Regions from separate parts of the Herbaspirillum sp. NPDC087042 genome, predicted to be linked through region 1. Evidence: riboswitches for the same ligand, from Rfam matches in the RefSeq annotation. Region 1 holds a riboswitch; the other holds the start of a gene.
What was found. Region 1 has a riboswitch for cobalamin ahead of ACIPHN_RS02620 (CbtB domain-containing protein). Riboswitches for the same ligand answer to the same signal wherever they lie in the genome.
Positions count from the first base shown of each region.

Region 2: it holds a riboswitch for cobalamin, as region 1 does, so the genes downstream of both, ACIPHN_RS17340 (TonB-dependent receptor family protein) here and ACIPHN_RS02620 (CbtB domain-containing protein) in region 1, are expected to answer to the same signal.

Region 1 is NZ_JBIUZW010000001.1:584,586-591,789, forward strand. It holds gene ACIPHN_RS02605 (cobaltochelatase subunit CobN) at 1-3,651, opposite strand, end outside; gene ACIPHN_RS02610 ((2Fe-2S) ferredoxin domain-containing protein) at 3,644-3,985, opposite strand; gene ACIPHN_RS02615 (CbtA family protein) at 4,021-4,773, opposite strand; gene ACIPHN_RS02620 (CbtB domain-containing protein) at 4,785-4,991, opposite strand; cobalamin riboswitch at 5,132-5,361, opposite strand; gene ACIPHN_RS02625 (hypothetical protein) at 5,474-5,986, opposite strand; gene ACIPHN_RS02630 (hypothetical protein) at 6,136-6,864, opposite strand; gene ACIPHN_RS02635 (hypothetical protein) at 7,075-7,204, opposite strand, start outside.
Region 2 is NZ_JBIUZW010000012.1:160,814-168,017, reverse strand. It holds gene ACIPHN_RS17350 (chemotaxis protein CheA) at 1-890, opposite strand, end outside; gene ACIPHN_RS17345 (protein phosphatase CheZ) at 890-1,633, opposite strand; cobalamin riboswitch at 2,135-2,421, shown strand; gene ACIPHN_RS17340 (TonB-dependent receptor family protein) at 2,507-4,498, shown strand; gene ACIPHN_RS17335 (FecCD family ABC transporter permease) at 4,540-5,523, shown strand; gene ACIPHN_RS17330 (ABC transporter ATP-binding protein) at 5,520-6,296, shown strand; gene ACIPHN_RS17325 (outer membrane beta-barrel protein) at 6,481-7,077, shown strand.

The DNA.
Region 1 (7,204 bases):
GCTATCGAAAATGTCGTGCTCGTGGTTATCCTGGTTATGCAGGGCTACTTGCACGCCGGCAAGGCGCTGGCGGAAGGCCTCGCGCTGGTCGGCGCCCTGCACCTTGCGGCCATAGGCGAAGCCGCCCCAGTTGATATAGGCCTCGGCGAAGTCGGCCTGGTCTTGCCAGTTCTTTTCCTGGATCAGCGGCAGGATGCCGGCACCATAGCTGCCCGGCTTGGCGCCGAAGACCCGGTAGGATGCCTGGGCAGCAGCCTCGGCCTGGCCCAGGCCGGCTTGCAGGCCTTCTCCGATATCACGCAGGTAGTGCTTGCGCACGAAGTTCATGGTCTCCGGCTCGTCGGCGGCAATCGCCAGTTGCACGGCGTCATCGATCAGCTCGATCAGTTGTGGGAAGGCATCGCGGAAGAAGCCGCTGATGCGGGTGGTCACATCGATGCGCGGGCGCTGCAACTCGGCCAGCGGCACCAGCTCGACGCCGGCCACCTGGCGATTGCCCGCGCGCCAGATCGGGCGCGCGCCCATCAGCGAGAGGATCTGCGCGACGTCGTCGCCGTGCGTGCGCATGGCGCTGGTGCCCCAGATGCTGATGGCCACGCTCTCGGGATAGTCGCCGCTTTCGCGGTGATGGCGCTCCAGCACCTCGCGTGCCAGTTGCTGGCCGACGCGCCAGGCTGATTGCGAGGGCACGCTGCGCGGATCGACCGAGTAGAAATTGCGGCCCGTGGGCAGGATGTGCGCCATGCCCCGCGTGGGCGAGCCACTGGGGCCGGCCGGGATATAGCCGCCGCGCAGGCCACGCAGCAGGTTGCCGATCTCTTCGCTGGTCTGCGCAAGGCGTGGTACCAGTTGCTGGCAGGCGAAGGCCAGCACGCGGCGCAAGGCCGCGAAGTCGATATCCGGCGCGGCCTTGGCCGCTCTCACCACACGCTTGGGTGCCGACGACGCCAAGGCCGGACGCGCAGTACCACGCAGGCTACCCAGCACGCTGCCGACGGCCTTGACGGCCGCCGGTTGCAGGCGCGGGCGCTCGTCGGCCGGCGCCTGCGCCAGTGCAGCGAAGTGCTGTGCAACGACGCCCTCGATGGCAGCCTCGGCATAGTCCTGCGCTTGCAGGGCCTGCATCAGCGACAGGCACAGCGCGTCGATGGCCTCCAGCGCATCGGCGCGGGTGACGATGGCACGGCCGGCGGTGCGGGCCAGGGCATCGTCGATGTTGAGGCGACGGCCCTTGTGCTCCAGCAGCATGTCCATCGACAGGCCGAACAGCCGCGCCACCTCTTCCTGCAGGCCCGGCAGGTCCTGGTTGGGCAGGCGCGTCAGTGCCACCAGCATGTCGGGCAGCTGCTGCGCATCGGGCATGCGGCCCAGGATGTGCAGGCCGTCGCGGATCTGGGCCGCACCCAGTTCGCACAGGTAACCGTCCAGGTCTTCGATCAGGTGGGCCACGCCGGCGCCGTCCAGCTCGGCCAGGGCGTGCGGCAGTTCGCCTTCCTCGTGGGGGTGATCATGATCGTGGTCGTGACCATGGTCACCGTGGTGGTGATGGCCATGATGATGGTGGTGATGATCGTGGCCGTGGTCATGGTCATGGTCATGGTCGTGATCATGATGCAGCAGCTTGTATTGCAGGTCGGTATCGAGGTTGGTCTGGCGCACCAGCTCCCAGATCTGCTGTTGCAGCAGGGGCAGCTTGGCGGGATCCAGTACCTCGACCTGGTAGTACTCGTCCACCAGCTGGGTCAGCTGGGCCAGCGCGCCGTAGCTGTCGGCGGTGGTCATGGGCGGGGTCAGGTGATCCACCACCACCGCGTGGGCGCGGCGCTTGGCCTGCGAGCCCTCACCCGGGTCGTTGATGATGAAGGGATAGAACAGCGGCACATCGCCCAGCAACGCATCCGGGAAACATTCCTCGGAGAGCCCCACGCCCTTGCCCGGCAGCCACTCCAGGGTACCGTGCTTGCCGACGTGGACGATGGCGTCCGCGCCCCACTCTTCGTCCAGCCAGCGGTACAGCGCGTAGTAGTGATGGGTGGGCGGCAGGTCGGGCTGGTGGTAGATGGCGTCCGGGTCCATGCCGTAGCCGCGTGGCGGTTGCAGGGCGACAAAGGCGTTGCCCAGGTCGAGGCCGGCGATGACCAGGTGCTGGTCGTGCACATAGGCCTCACCGGGCGCGTCGCCCCACTGGCGCACCATCTTCGCCTGCAGGGCCGGCGGCAAGGCGGCGAACCATTGCGCATAGCGCGCCGCCGGGATGCGCGCGGCGGCGCGGCGCAACTGGTCTTCGGTGAGCAGGATGTCGTCGTAGGAGCAGCGATCCACCAGTTCATGGATCAGCGCCGTGCCACTGTCGGGCAAGTCGCCGATGCCGTAGCCATCGGCCGACAGCGCCCGCAGCACGGCCATCAGCGAGGCCGGTGCATCCAGGCCGACGGCGTTGCCGATCTGCGAGGCCTTGCTGTTGGAATTGGTGAAGATGAAGGCGATGCGCTTGCGGGCATTGGGTGTCTTGCGCAGCTTCACCAGCCGCTGCGCCAGGCCGGCGATGCGATGCACGCGATCCGGCAAGGCCTGGTAGCGCACGGCGCCGGATTCAGTGGCGGCCTTGAAGGACAGCGGCACGCCGATGATGCGGCCATCGAACTCGGGCAGCACCACGTTCATGGCGGCATCCAGCGGGTTCATGCCGCGTGTGGAGTGCTGCCACTGCGCCTGCGTCATGCCGCTGGTGATGGCTTGCAGGACCGGCAGGTCCAGTTGCTCCAGCACCGACACCGACCAGCCGGCCGGTGTGATGCCGCCAGCGGTGATCTCGCCCATGGCAAAGGAGGTGGTGTTGATCAGCAGATCGACGTGCGCGCCCTTCTCCGCCTCGCCGCCGAAGTATTGCAGGGCCGGTGGCAGGCCATGGGCCGCACCGGCGGACACCCGCAAGGACGAGGTGAAGACCGGCAGCACATCCATGCCGCGCGCTTCCAGCGCCGCCACCAGTGCATCGATGAAGGCGGTATTGCCCGAAAGCCAGTGAGCGCGATAGAAGATGATGCCCACCGCCGGCTTGCCCTCAGGCGCCGTGGCGCGCAGGGCAAGCCAGTCGGCCAGGGTGGCGTCCTGTTCCAGGTCGGGGTGATGGATGCCGTGTTCCGGCAGGGCTTGCGCGGGTTCGTAGCCGTAGCCGCTCAGCAGCAGGCGATCCGACAGGCAGCGCAGCAGCTGCGCCAGGTTGACGCTGCCGCCGCCATTGAAATAGGCCAATGCCTGCTGCTGCACGTCGGCCGGGGCGGTCGAGGCCGCCGCCAGTTCGGCATCGGGTTCGCCCGTGCCGGACAGCACGATCAGGTGCCGCCCCTCGTGGCGCGCCGTGCGCAGCAGTTCGGGGAAGCCGGCCACCGCGCCCAGCCGGCCCAGCACGCGCAGGACGATCACATCGGCCGCCGCCAGCTCATGGCGCAGCATGGCCCCCAGCGTGCGGCGCGGATTGCCCTGCTCGTCGGTATCGGCTTGCAGGCCTTGCAGGTCGTAGCCGGTGACCGCCGGGAAGTCGGCCGGCAATTGCGCCTGCGCGCTCTCCAGCATGGCCAGGTCGGTGGGGGCGTGCGTGAGCAGCGCAATACGTGGAGTGTGCGGAGTATGCAGAGTGTGCTCAGGCATCGCTGCTCTCCGGTTCGGGATGGACATCGCCGCTGCCCAGGCGATGGAAGATCAGCTCGCTGACTTCGCGGCCACCCTCCAGGTGCTCCACCACCACCCGTTCGATGGCGCTGGCATCTTCGCAGCGATACCAGACCCCCTCGGGATAGACCACCACCACCGGGGCCTGCGCCTTGCAGGCCACCATGCAATGGGTGCGGGTACGCTTGACGCGCAATTCGGGACGGGCGTCGATCTGTTCGCCCAGGACGGCGAACATCGATTCGGCCAGGACGCCGTTCTCGGTGCAGCGCGGCCCCACGCACATCAGTACGTGGCGGTGATGAGTTCTCATTGCTTCACTTTCAAAGGCGCCGCGACGCCGGACAGTCAGCCGAACCGGCGATAGAAGAAGCCGGTCAGGCCACCCAGGGCCAGCCAGAACACGGCATTGGCCAGGGCGGTGGCGTGGATGAAGGCCTGCGCCAGCTCTTCCGGGGCAACGCTGCCGTGGACCTCGGGCTGGGGTGCGCCCACAAGATGCGGCACCACCAGCAGCGCCAGGCCGGCCAGCTTCCACGGCCAGCCGCGTGTGAAGACGAACAGGCCCAGGCTGGCCGCCGTCATGGCCGCCGTCATCACCCACCACAGCTGGCGCGCATGCAGGGGCGCGGCCAGGGTGCCGGGGACTTCGGGCGGCAAGCCCAGCGAAGGCGCCACGAAGAACACGCCATAGCCAGCCAGGCCCCACAGCAGGCCGGTGCGCCAGCTGACGCGGCGACCGCTGATGGCCATCGCGGCCACCAGCATCAGGGCAAAGCCGACCGCCATGCTGACATTGGCCAGCACGGTGTAACCGGTACGCTCGGCGCCATCGGCGGGCTCCCAGGCATCGGCGTCATGGCTGTGCTCGTGGACACGTTCGGATGCCGATGCGGTGGCAGCGGCAGGCCCGTGTTCATGCTGGTGCTCCTCGGCATGGGGCGCGGCAGCTTCTGCGGCCTCGCCCGCCTTTTCATATTCCTCGGCCTTGAGGATGATCTTCTCGACCTGGAATTGCTGCACGCCAGAGAGCAGCACACCCGACAAGGCGCCGGCCACGACCACTGCCGACGCCATGCGCCGGAACACTGTCCAGTTCATCGTCGCCCCCCTCAGTGGCAGGGGAAGCCGGCCGAATGACGGCCGTCGTGGGCGGCGTTGTGCAGCTCGACCTTGGAGGCGAATCCAGCGCCATAGATCAGTGCCGCACCCAGCGCGAAGGCCAGCAGGGACGGGGCGATGCGATCGCGCCAGACGCTGCTGCCGGCGTGGGTGGAGTCGGTGGTACTGCGGGCATCGAGGCCGGAAGTGGTGGACATGGGCTGCTCCTTGGCTAGTGGATGGAAGGGAGAACGCCAATGCGCAAGCGCCCATGCAACATCCTGCCGCACGCGGGCGGCGCTGGAGTGAACCAACCGGAAATGATGGGAGCTGTCCGCATGATCGCCCTCCGCGAGTCATTCAAGAGGTCGCTCCTGGCCGGTCTCCGGGCTGGCGAGACGAAGCCTGGGCTTCGGGACAGGCACCTTCCCATGCACGTGGCACAGTGGCGTTTGCGTGTCCATCCTCGCTTACCGTTGCGGGGGCAGCGCCGGCTTTGGCCGCATTCCCGGAGGAGGGGCCGCACCGGCTTCCCGTTTCAACTGCCGGCGCGGCTGCGCAGGCAATACCAGAAGCAATGCTAATAAGTCCGGGAGTATAAAGGGGGCTGTCCCTGCGGGCAATACGAGAATGTTGCCCGCAGTCAGCGGAGGAAAAGCGGGGGGAACAGCGGGGGGATCATCGAATGATCAGCGCGTGGTCAGCCCGGCGAGACCGAACTGGCGTAGAACAGCCTGAGCTCCGTCCCCATCTGCGGCGGGATGCGGGCCACGAAGGCCGATCGCCATGGGGAATGGCCGGAGCCGCCGCGACGTTCCATCAGGCAGACATAGCGCCAGCCCTGGTAGCGCAACAGCGCAAAGGACGCATGGCGCAGGCCACGCACACTGTGCGGTACCGGCGTACCGAGGCTGACCGCCTGCGCCAGGTAGCCGCGATGGGAATTGACGAACAGGTAGTCGGCGCCATCGACGCTGGCACTGGCATAGCCGACCCGCCAGGTCTTGTTGTCTCCGTCAGGGAAGAACAGCCGGTACGCCGGGTGTGCGCCATTGTCCATGGCCTGCAAGCGGCCTTTGAGCGGCGCAATCACCACCGGATTGCCATCCAGCGGGCCAAAGGCCAGGCAGGTGTCGATCACCTCCTTCGGAGGCTGCTGCGCCACGCTGCACGAGGCATTGCAAACCAGCAGCACAGGCCAGACGGCGCGCATCGCGGGCATTGCCAGGCGGCGAAAAAGGGGGCACACATACATGGAGCTGGCACTTTCACGAACGACAACGGGGACCCGGGCGGGTCCCGGTCAAGTCATCGTTACAGAACCAGGTTGCGTGCGATATCAGAAAAGTCTGAATGTTTAGGTCAAAAATTGCTGTGCCAGTCCCTCCCGACCCGGTCGCCCTGCTTCCCGCCGACGCCGCCCAGTGCGACGAAATGCCATTGTGCCGCCTCGACATCGTAGAGGGCGACCTGGTTGACGTCCTCCCCGGCCGCCACGGTAGCGGGAATGCGGTCGATGGCGCGGCTCGCGTGCGCGGCGCGCTGACGATCGCTGCAGGCGAGGATCGCGCTCAGCGATTCGGCGTGGGCAAACAGACCGGCGCCTTCCCACAGGCGCTGATAGGACGTCAATTCGTCTTGCACAAGCTGCAGATGTACCGACTCGATCCCCGGCCATACCAAAGCCTGCCTGGCCAGCGACAGCCGTACCAGCGCCCCCTGGCGACGTACGGCCAGGGCGCCGTCACGCGCGCCCCAGGCCAGATGCAGGCAGTAGTGCAGCGGCCCCGTGCCACTGCCCAGCAATTCCCGCGGCTCGAAACCGGTTGCCGGGACCACCTGGTACTGCTCTGCTGACAGACCGCACCAGGCAGCGTCGAAACAGGCATCGAAGGGCGACAGATAGACCACCATGGCCGCCTGCGGCTGGCCATGCCGGTCAGCCCGCTGCTCGCACAGGACCTGGCAATCGCCCCATTGGCCCGACCGACCACCCTCCTGCCGTGTGCGCAGCACGACATGGAGCGATGCCGGCGCCTCGATCACATGCCGCGTGGGCAGGTGGTACATGTGTTTGGGCAGATGGGACAAGACCGGCTCTCCTCGCAAGATGACAACAATGACAACAATGACAACAATGGCAACAATAACAACAATGGCAACGACCCTGGAACACTCTCCAGCGCAAGTTCGCCATGTTTTCACATCTGCAGGCGTGCCGGTATCAGAAAAGTTCGAATATGTCAGTCAACTTGCAGGAACCAGATGGATTTGTTGTCCCGCCAAAAGGACCAGCGATCCTCACGACGACATGCGAATCGGCTTGTCCGAGGGACGCGGGTTCAGCGGCGGGTCCTCGACCGGAATGGGATCGTCATCGGGCAGCTCCGGCGGCGGCAGATGGGGATCATGGGTCGGCGGGTTTTCCTGG
Region 2 (7,204 bases), on a different contig from region 1:
AGGGCCCCAGCCGTGCCTTCGAACTTGAACTGCTGCAGTTTTTCCAGCAGGACGGCGGCCTGGTTGGCAGCCTGCACCGATTCGCCGGCCACTTCCAGCAGGGCATCGAGTTTGCCGGCATCGATACGGATGCTTTCTTCCTTGGCGGCGTCGGTGGAGCGACGGTTGTGCTGTGCAGGCGCGGCCTTCGCTTCGCCACCATCGGCGCTGGCCGGGGCTGCAGCCGCAGCTGGTGCAGCAGGAGCGGCCGCTGCCGCGACCGGACTGGCCGCAGCGGCGACGGGGGCTGCGGGGGCTGCACTTGCCACGGCCGGGGCGGTGGCGCCTGCGGCGCCCGGCACCAGGGCCTGGTAGAGCGCGTTCCAGTCCAGCTGGCCATTGTTCATCACGCTGGCGCTGCCATCGATGGCAGCGGCCGACGTCGTCACGGCAGCAGGTGCAGCGGCGGCCACCGGGGCAGGGGCGGGCGCGGGCGCCGCAGCCGCCGGGGCGGGTGCCTCGGCCTTACCTTCGATGGCCTGGGTCAGGATGTCCTTGAGCTCGGTCGGCATCGACGCCAGGCTATCGGGCGCGGCACCATTGGAGAGCTCGTTGAGTTGATCGGCCACGAAACCGCTGGCTTGCAGCGCCGCTTCGATGGCCAGGGGCGTCACGGGCGCCTTGCCGGTCCGCAGGGCGTCGAACAGGTTTTCGGTCAGGTGGCAGGCCGACACCATGGCCGGCAGGTTCACGAAACCGGCGCCGCCCTTGATGGTGTGGAAGGCGCGGAAGACCGCATTGAGGATTTCAAGGTCATCAGGATGTCGTTCGAGCGTCAGCAGATGCTCTTCCACGTTGGTGGCGAGCTCCAACGCTTCAACGACAAAATCCTTGAGCATTTCGTCATCCATTAGAACCCCAGGCTATCGAGTAAGTCGTCCACATCGTTCTGGCCCATGGCCGTTCCCGGCGTGGCAGGACCATTCATCAGCGAAACCGGTTTCTCGGCTTCGATCTGCGCGCGCACCTCGGCCGGTGCATTGTCGCGCAGCAACTGCGCCAGCTCGCGCTCGGCGCTGGCGGTGATGCCCACGATCTTCTTGATCAGCTGGCCGGTGATGTCCTGGAAGTCCTGGGCCATCATGATTTCCAGCATGCGGGCCTTTTCCGCTTCGGTCGATTCCACCACCGAGGCAGAAAACTTCTGGGAATCGCCCGCCAGTTGCTTGAACTCGTCGATGCTCATCTGGCCGGCATAGAGCCTGGCCCAGCGGTCGTTGATGTCCTTGGCCTGTTCCTGCAGGCGATCCTGGGCAGGCATGCCCGAATCGAGCGCATTGAGCACCTTGTTGGCGGCCTGCTCGGTGAGCGTGGCGATATGTTCCAGGCGGCTCTGGGCGTCGCCGATCTGCTCGGCCACGTCGGTGAGCGAGCGGTCGTAGCCCAGTTCGCGCATCGAGTCGTGCAGCAGGCGGACGATGCCACCCAGGCGCTCGTACATGGGCTTGTCACTTTGGTCTTCCGTCGATTCCGGGCTGGCCTCGTCGGCGGCGACGGCCTGGGGAGGCGATGCCTCGCCGGTGGGACTCATGGCCGGCAGGGTTTGCGCGGAAATTTCGTCAAACAGTGCTTCCAGATCAACGTCGTCGCTCATGATTACAAATTCTCCCAACAAATGTAGTGCACTTTTTATGCAACCTGCCTGTCCAGGCAAGTCAAATGAGTCGTTCCACCAGGCCAGACCACAGCCCAACCTGCAATATCGGCAGACCGGGACCGTCTCTGAAGTCCAGCGGCCGTCAACGGCGATTCAGGGATGACAGGGAAGGCCAAGGAGCGAGAGCCCGAGGGTCGACGATGCCATGCTGCCGAGTATAGGGTGCGCGCAGACCATTTCATCGGCTAAATAGCGAGTGAAATCCCCCATCTGTTCCGTTTTTTCTTCAAGCTGTCAACTTCCTGACAAAGCGGCGGATCGCCTGGCTTGTCGGACTGGTGTTGCCCCCACTTCTTGAAACTTCTTGAATTGACTTCGAAATTTTTCGATATTGCTTTGGATTTTATCCATCTTTTTCTTTTAAGCAATACATATGCCCAACTTGTGCTGATTTACATCAGTCTTCTTCTCTTGCTTGTGAGACAAGTGGCTTCGCGCCTACAATGGCGCCGTTTTGGTGCCCGCCGGCGTGTCCTCGCCGGCAGTTAAACGGGAAACACCCGCCATCGAGGCTGGCCGCAAGGCCGCTCCGGTGGTCAATGTGTGCTGCCCCCGCAACGGTAAACAGGCGCCGGCCTTGTGCCAATGTCTCCTTGAGAGACCTTGCGTAGTGCCGGCAATCCATCTTCCATGCCACTGTGCATCTTGCCGCGTGCAAGCAATGCATGGGAAGGCCGATGGTCATGCCTGCAGCCCGGATACCGGCCAGGACGGGGGGGAGCTTGCCTGTACGCCATATCGTCCGGGCGGCTTCCGTTGAATCCGGCTTGCGGGGAGGCAGGCCGGGGAATGTCACCGGATTTCACTACCATGTCTAACATCGTTTCGCGGGGCCATCGCGCTGCCCCCAGCATGCACTTGCGCGCTTCCGTTTCCCTGAGTCTGGCCGTCGCGGCCGCCTGGCAGCTGCCTGCCCAGGCCGAGTCCGATACGGCCAATGCCACTACCCCGTTGTCGGCGGTGGTGGTGTCGGCCTCGCGCTTCCCCAATGATCCGGCCTTTGCGCCGGTGGCCACGACCGTGATCACGGCCGAGCAGATCCGCGCCGCCGGCATCGACAATGCCAATGAGGCGCTGCGCAAGCTGGGCGGCATCTATGGCCGCCAGAGTTCGGCCGGCCCCAATGATTTCCCGCTGGACCTGCGCGGTTTCGGCACCAATGGCGACCAGAACATGGTGGTGCTGGTCGATGGTGTGCGGATTTCGGAAAACGAATTGTCCACACCCTTGCTGTCCTCCATCCCCATCGAGACCATCGAGCGCATCGAGATCGTGCGCGGTGGCAGCAGCGTGCTCTATGGCAGCGGCGCCACCGGCGGCACCATCCAGATCATCACCCGCCGTCCGCAAGCCAACGATGGCCATGGCACGGTGGTGGCCGAGCTGGGCAACCAGGGCCAGCGCGCCGGGCGCGCCGCCGTCTCGCGCGGCTGGGACAACATGTCGATTGACGCCAGCTATGCCAAGGCGCATAGCGACAACTGGCGCGACAATGCGAAATCCAACCAGGAAAACTTCAGTACCACCGTGCAGTGGTTCGCCAGCGACTGGCGTTTTGGTCTGCGCGCCAATATCGCCCGCGCCGATTTCGGTCTGCCGGGCAGCCTCACCCAGGCCCAGTACCAGGCCGATCCGCGCCAGAGCAGCAAGCCGCTGGATCATGGCTCCTATGACAACGACACGGTGACAGCCTTCCTGGAGCGCCGCTTCGGCGACTTCGACGTGGCCGCCGAGCTGTCTCATCGCGAGAAGATCTCGCGCGCCGACTACGTGAGCAGCGCCTCGACCTCGCAAGCCAATATCCGCCTGACCCAGTTCTCGCCGCGCCTGCGCCATGTGCTGCAAAGCGGGCCATGGAAGAATGAATGGATCGTCGGCACCGACCTCACCGAATGGAACAGCGTCACCAACGCCAGCTATGGCAACAGCGATGCGGCCCAGCATGCCAAGGCCCTGTACCTGCGCGACGAGATCGAGTTCGACCACAATGCCCGCCTGGCGGCCGGCGTGCGTCGCGAGCAGTTCACCCAGAGCAGCGGCTCGGGCGCCTACAACCGGACCAGTGCCGTCAATGCCTGGGACCTGCAAGCCAGTTACGCCCCGCTGCCGCTGTTGCGCGCCTTCGCCAAGACTGGCCAGAGCTACCGCCTGGCCACGCCCGACGAGAACGGCTATACCGCCTTGCCCAGCGGCCAGGTGCTCAAGCCCCAGGTGTCGCATGACGTCGAGCTGGGTGCCACGCTGGGTAACGATGCGCGCCAGCTGACGGCGCGCTGGTTCCGCCATCGCGTGCGTGACGAGCTGTATTACGATCCCACCGCCAATGGCGGCTTCGGTGCCAACAGCAACCTCGATCCCACCCTGCACCAGGGCGTGGAACTGGAAGGGCGCCTGCGCGTGAACGACAGCATCACCCTCAGCGCCAACTACCAGCATATCGACGCCAAGTTCGCCGATGGTGTCAACAACGGCAAGGAGCTGGCGCTGGTGCCCAGGAACACCCTGTCGACCCGGATCAACTGGAAGTCCGGCCAGCAGAGCGCCGACGCCGGTGTGCGCTGGGTGGACCGTCAGCGCATGGGCAATGACTTCGCCAATACCTGCGCCAGGATGCCCTCCTTCACCACCCTCGATGCCCGTTACGCGGTGCGGGTGAGCGCCTGGGAGTTTGCCGTGACCGGGACCAACTTGGCCGACCGCACCTACTATTCCCAGGCCTATGATTGTTCCGGTGGCGCCGTCTCCGGCATCTATCCGGAAAACGGTCGGGCGGTAAAATTCACGGCCCGCTACGATTTCTGATGCGGGACGCCTGAATTCCAACCTCCCCATCCGGATTGCCGATGCGACGTCTGTTCTCCCTGCTTGCCGTCTTGTTGCTGGTGTCGCTGCTGACGCTGGCGGCGGCCGCCTTGTGCGGCAGCACGGGCTGCCTGCGTCCTTCGGCCCCGGCCGACACGGTGTCATTGTTGCTGTCGCTGCGGGTGCCGCGCGCGCTGACCGCGTTCGTGGTGGGCGCCGCGCTGGCCTTGTCGGGGGCGCTGATGCAGGTGCTGCTCCGCAATCCGCTGGCCGATCCGTATGTGCTGGGCCTGTCTGGTGGTTCGGCGGCCGGGGCCTTGCTGGCCATGCTGGCGGCATTGCACCTGGGCCTGCCGGTACAGGCCGCGACCGCACCTGGCGCCTTGCTGGGAGCGGCGCTGGCGATGGCGCTGCTGTTTGGCCTGGTACGGCAATCGCTGCGGCATCTGGCGACCTCGCCGCTGCTGTCCAGCCAGCGCCTGCTGCTGACCGGCGTGATGCTGGCGGCCGGCTTTGGCGCGCTGATCTCGCTGGCCCTGTCGGTGGCGCCGGACGCGCAATTGCGCGGAATGGTGTTCTGGCTGATCGGGGACCTCGATGATGCCCGCCTGCTGCCGCTGGCGGCGGTCGTGCTGCTGCTGGCGCTGATCTGGAGCCTGCGACATGCGCCGTCGCTGAACCTGCTGGCGCGTGGCGATGCTTTTGCCCAGTTGCTGGGTGTGCCGGTGTTGCGCCTGCGGGTCATGAGCCTGTGCGTGGCCTCGGCCTGTACCGCCATGGCCGTGGCCATGGCCGGAACCATCGGTTTCGTCGGCCTGGTAGTACCGCATACCTTGCGGCTGCTGTGGGGCAATGACCAGCGGCTGTTGCTGCCGGCCTCGGTCCTGGGTGGCGGCGCGGCGCTGACGCTGGCCGACCTGCTGGCCCGCACCGTGGTGGCCCCCGTGCAATTGCCGGTGGGCGTCATCACGGCCTTGGTCGGGGTGCCGGTGTTCCTGTGGCTGCTGGCACGGAGCCGTGTATGAGCCGCCCTGACGACTTGGTCTTGCAGGCCCGGCAGCTGGAGATCAGGGCAGGCCGGCGCATCCTGCTTGCGGGGCTGGACTGGCAAGCGCGCGCTGGCGAGTTCTGGTGCGTGCTGGGGCGCAATGGCATCGGCAAGAGCACGCTGCTGCACGCCGCCGCCGGCCTGCAGCGCCCGTATGCCGGCCAACTGCTATTGCAAGGACAGCCGCTGGCCGGGATGGCCGTGCCGACCATGGCCCTGCACCGGGGATTGCTGCTGCAACAGCAGCATGATGCCTTCTCCCTGCCGGTGCTTGAGGCCGTGCAGGCCGGGCGTTTCGCGCATGGTGGCGGCTGGGGGCAGCCGGCTGGGGATGGCGAACTGGCACGGGCGGCGCTGGAACAGGTCGGCCTGGCCGCGCTGGCCGGGCATGACCTGCTGCAACTGTCGGGCGGAGAGCGGCAGCGCGTGGCGCTGGCCACACTGCTGGTCCAGGATCCGGCCTTGTACCTGCTCGATGAGCCGACTTCACACCAGGATATCGCCGCGCAATTGCAGATCATGCAATTGCTGCGCGGGCTGGCGGAGCAGGGCAAGGCGGTGGTGGCGAGTTGTCACGATATCAATCTGGCCAAGCGTTTCGCGACCCACGTCCTGCTGCTGGGACCTGACGGGTCTCATGCCGGGACCGTCAGTGAGGTGATGGTGCCGTCCCTGCTGGAAGCCGCCTTCGGCTGCCGCTTCACTCAGCTCAGCCAGGATGGCTGCAGCGTCTTTCTTTCCAGTCTCTAGCGAACGCACTTTGCTGGTGTGTCGGGCGCGTACTCCGTAAGGGGATGCGCTGTTGTTTTTCGTCTAAAAAATCGAATTTGTTCGAGAAATCCCTTAACAAATATTTACGCATTCTCACCAGTCGATATAATTGCGGCGGGGAAACCCTGACAAAAGACTGACATATTCCTAGGGATTATAAGAAATGCAAAAGAAGATCGCAGCAGCAGTAGCAGTAGCCGCAATGATGACCGCCGGTTCGGTGGCAGCCCAGACCGCCGACAGCGGCGTGTATGTCGGACTCGAAGGCGGTATCGCCTCGATCAACGCCATCGCCACCCCGACCAACGGTGTGAAGACCTCCGAAACCAACGAAACTGGCGCCCTGCGCGCCCTGGTTGGTTATCAGATCAACAAGAACTTCGCTCTGGAGCTGGGCTACTTCGTCACCGACGATTTCAAGCAGGACGGCACCAACGTCGCCCGCACCGTGCGCTACAACGTGAAGGCCAATGTCCAGGGTGCGGATCTGTCCGTGATCTACAAGTTCACCGAATTCGTGCCGGGCCTGTACCTGAAGGCGGGTGCCACCCAATCCAAGGTGTCCCTGGAGCTGAGCCAACCCTCCGGCACTTCCAAGTTCTCGACATCGGGCAGCGGTTACCTGTACGGCCTGGGCTATGAGTTCAGCGTCACCAAGAACGTCGGCATCAATGTCGGCTTTACCCGCCTGGAAAAGCTGGGTGGCCAAAGCGAAAACAAGATGAACCTGTACTCGGCTGGCGTGAAGTACAAGTTCTAAGCGCTGATGCCTTAGTACGCAGGTACGCAGAAATCCCTCCGCTTGCGGGGGGATTTTTTTTGCCTGGGCGCGCTATCGGAGCAGTTGTTTTTCTGCACCTGGCGGCGGAATTTATCGCTTGTAGCTC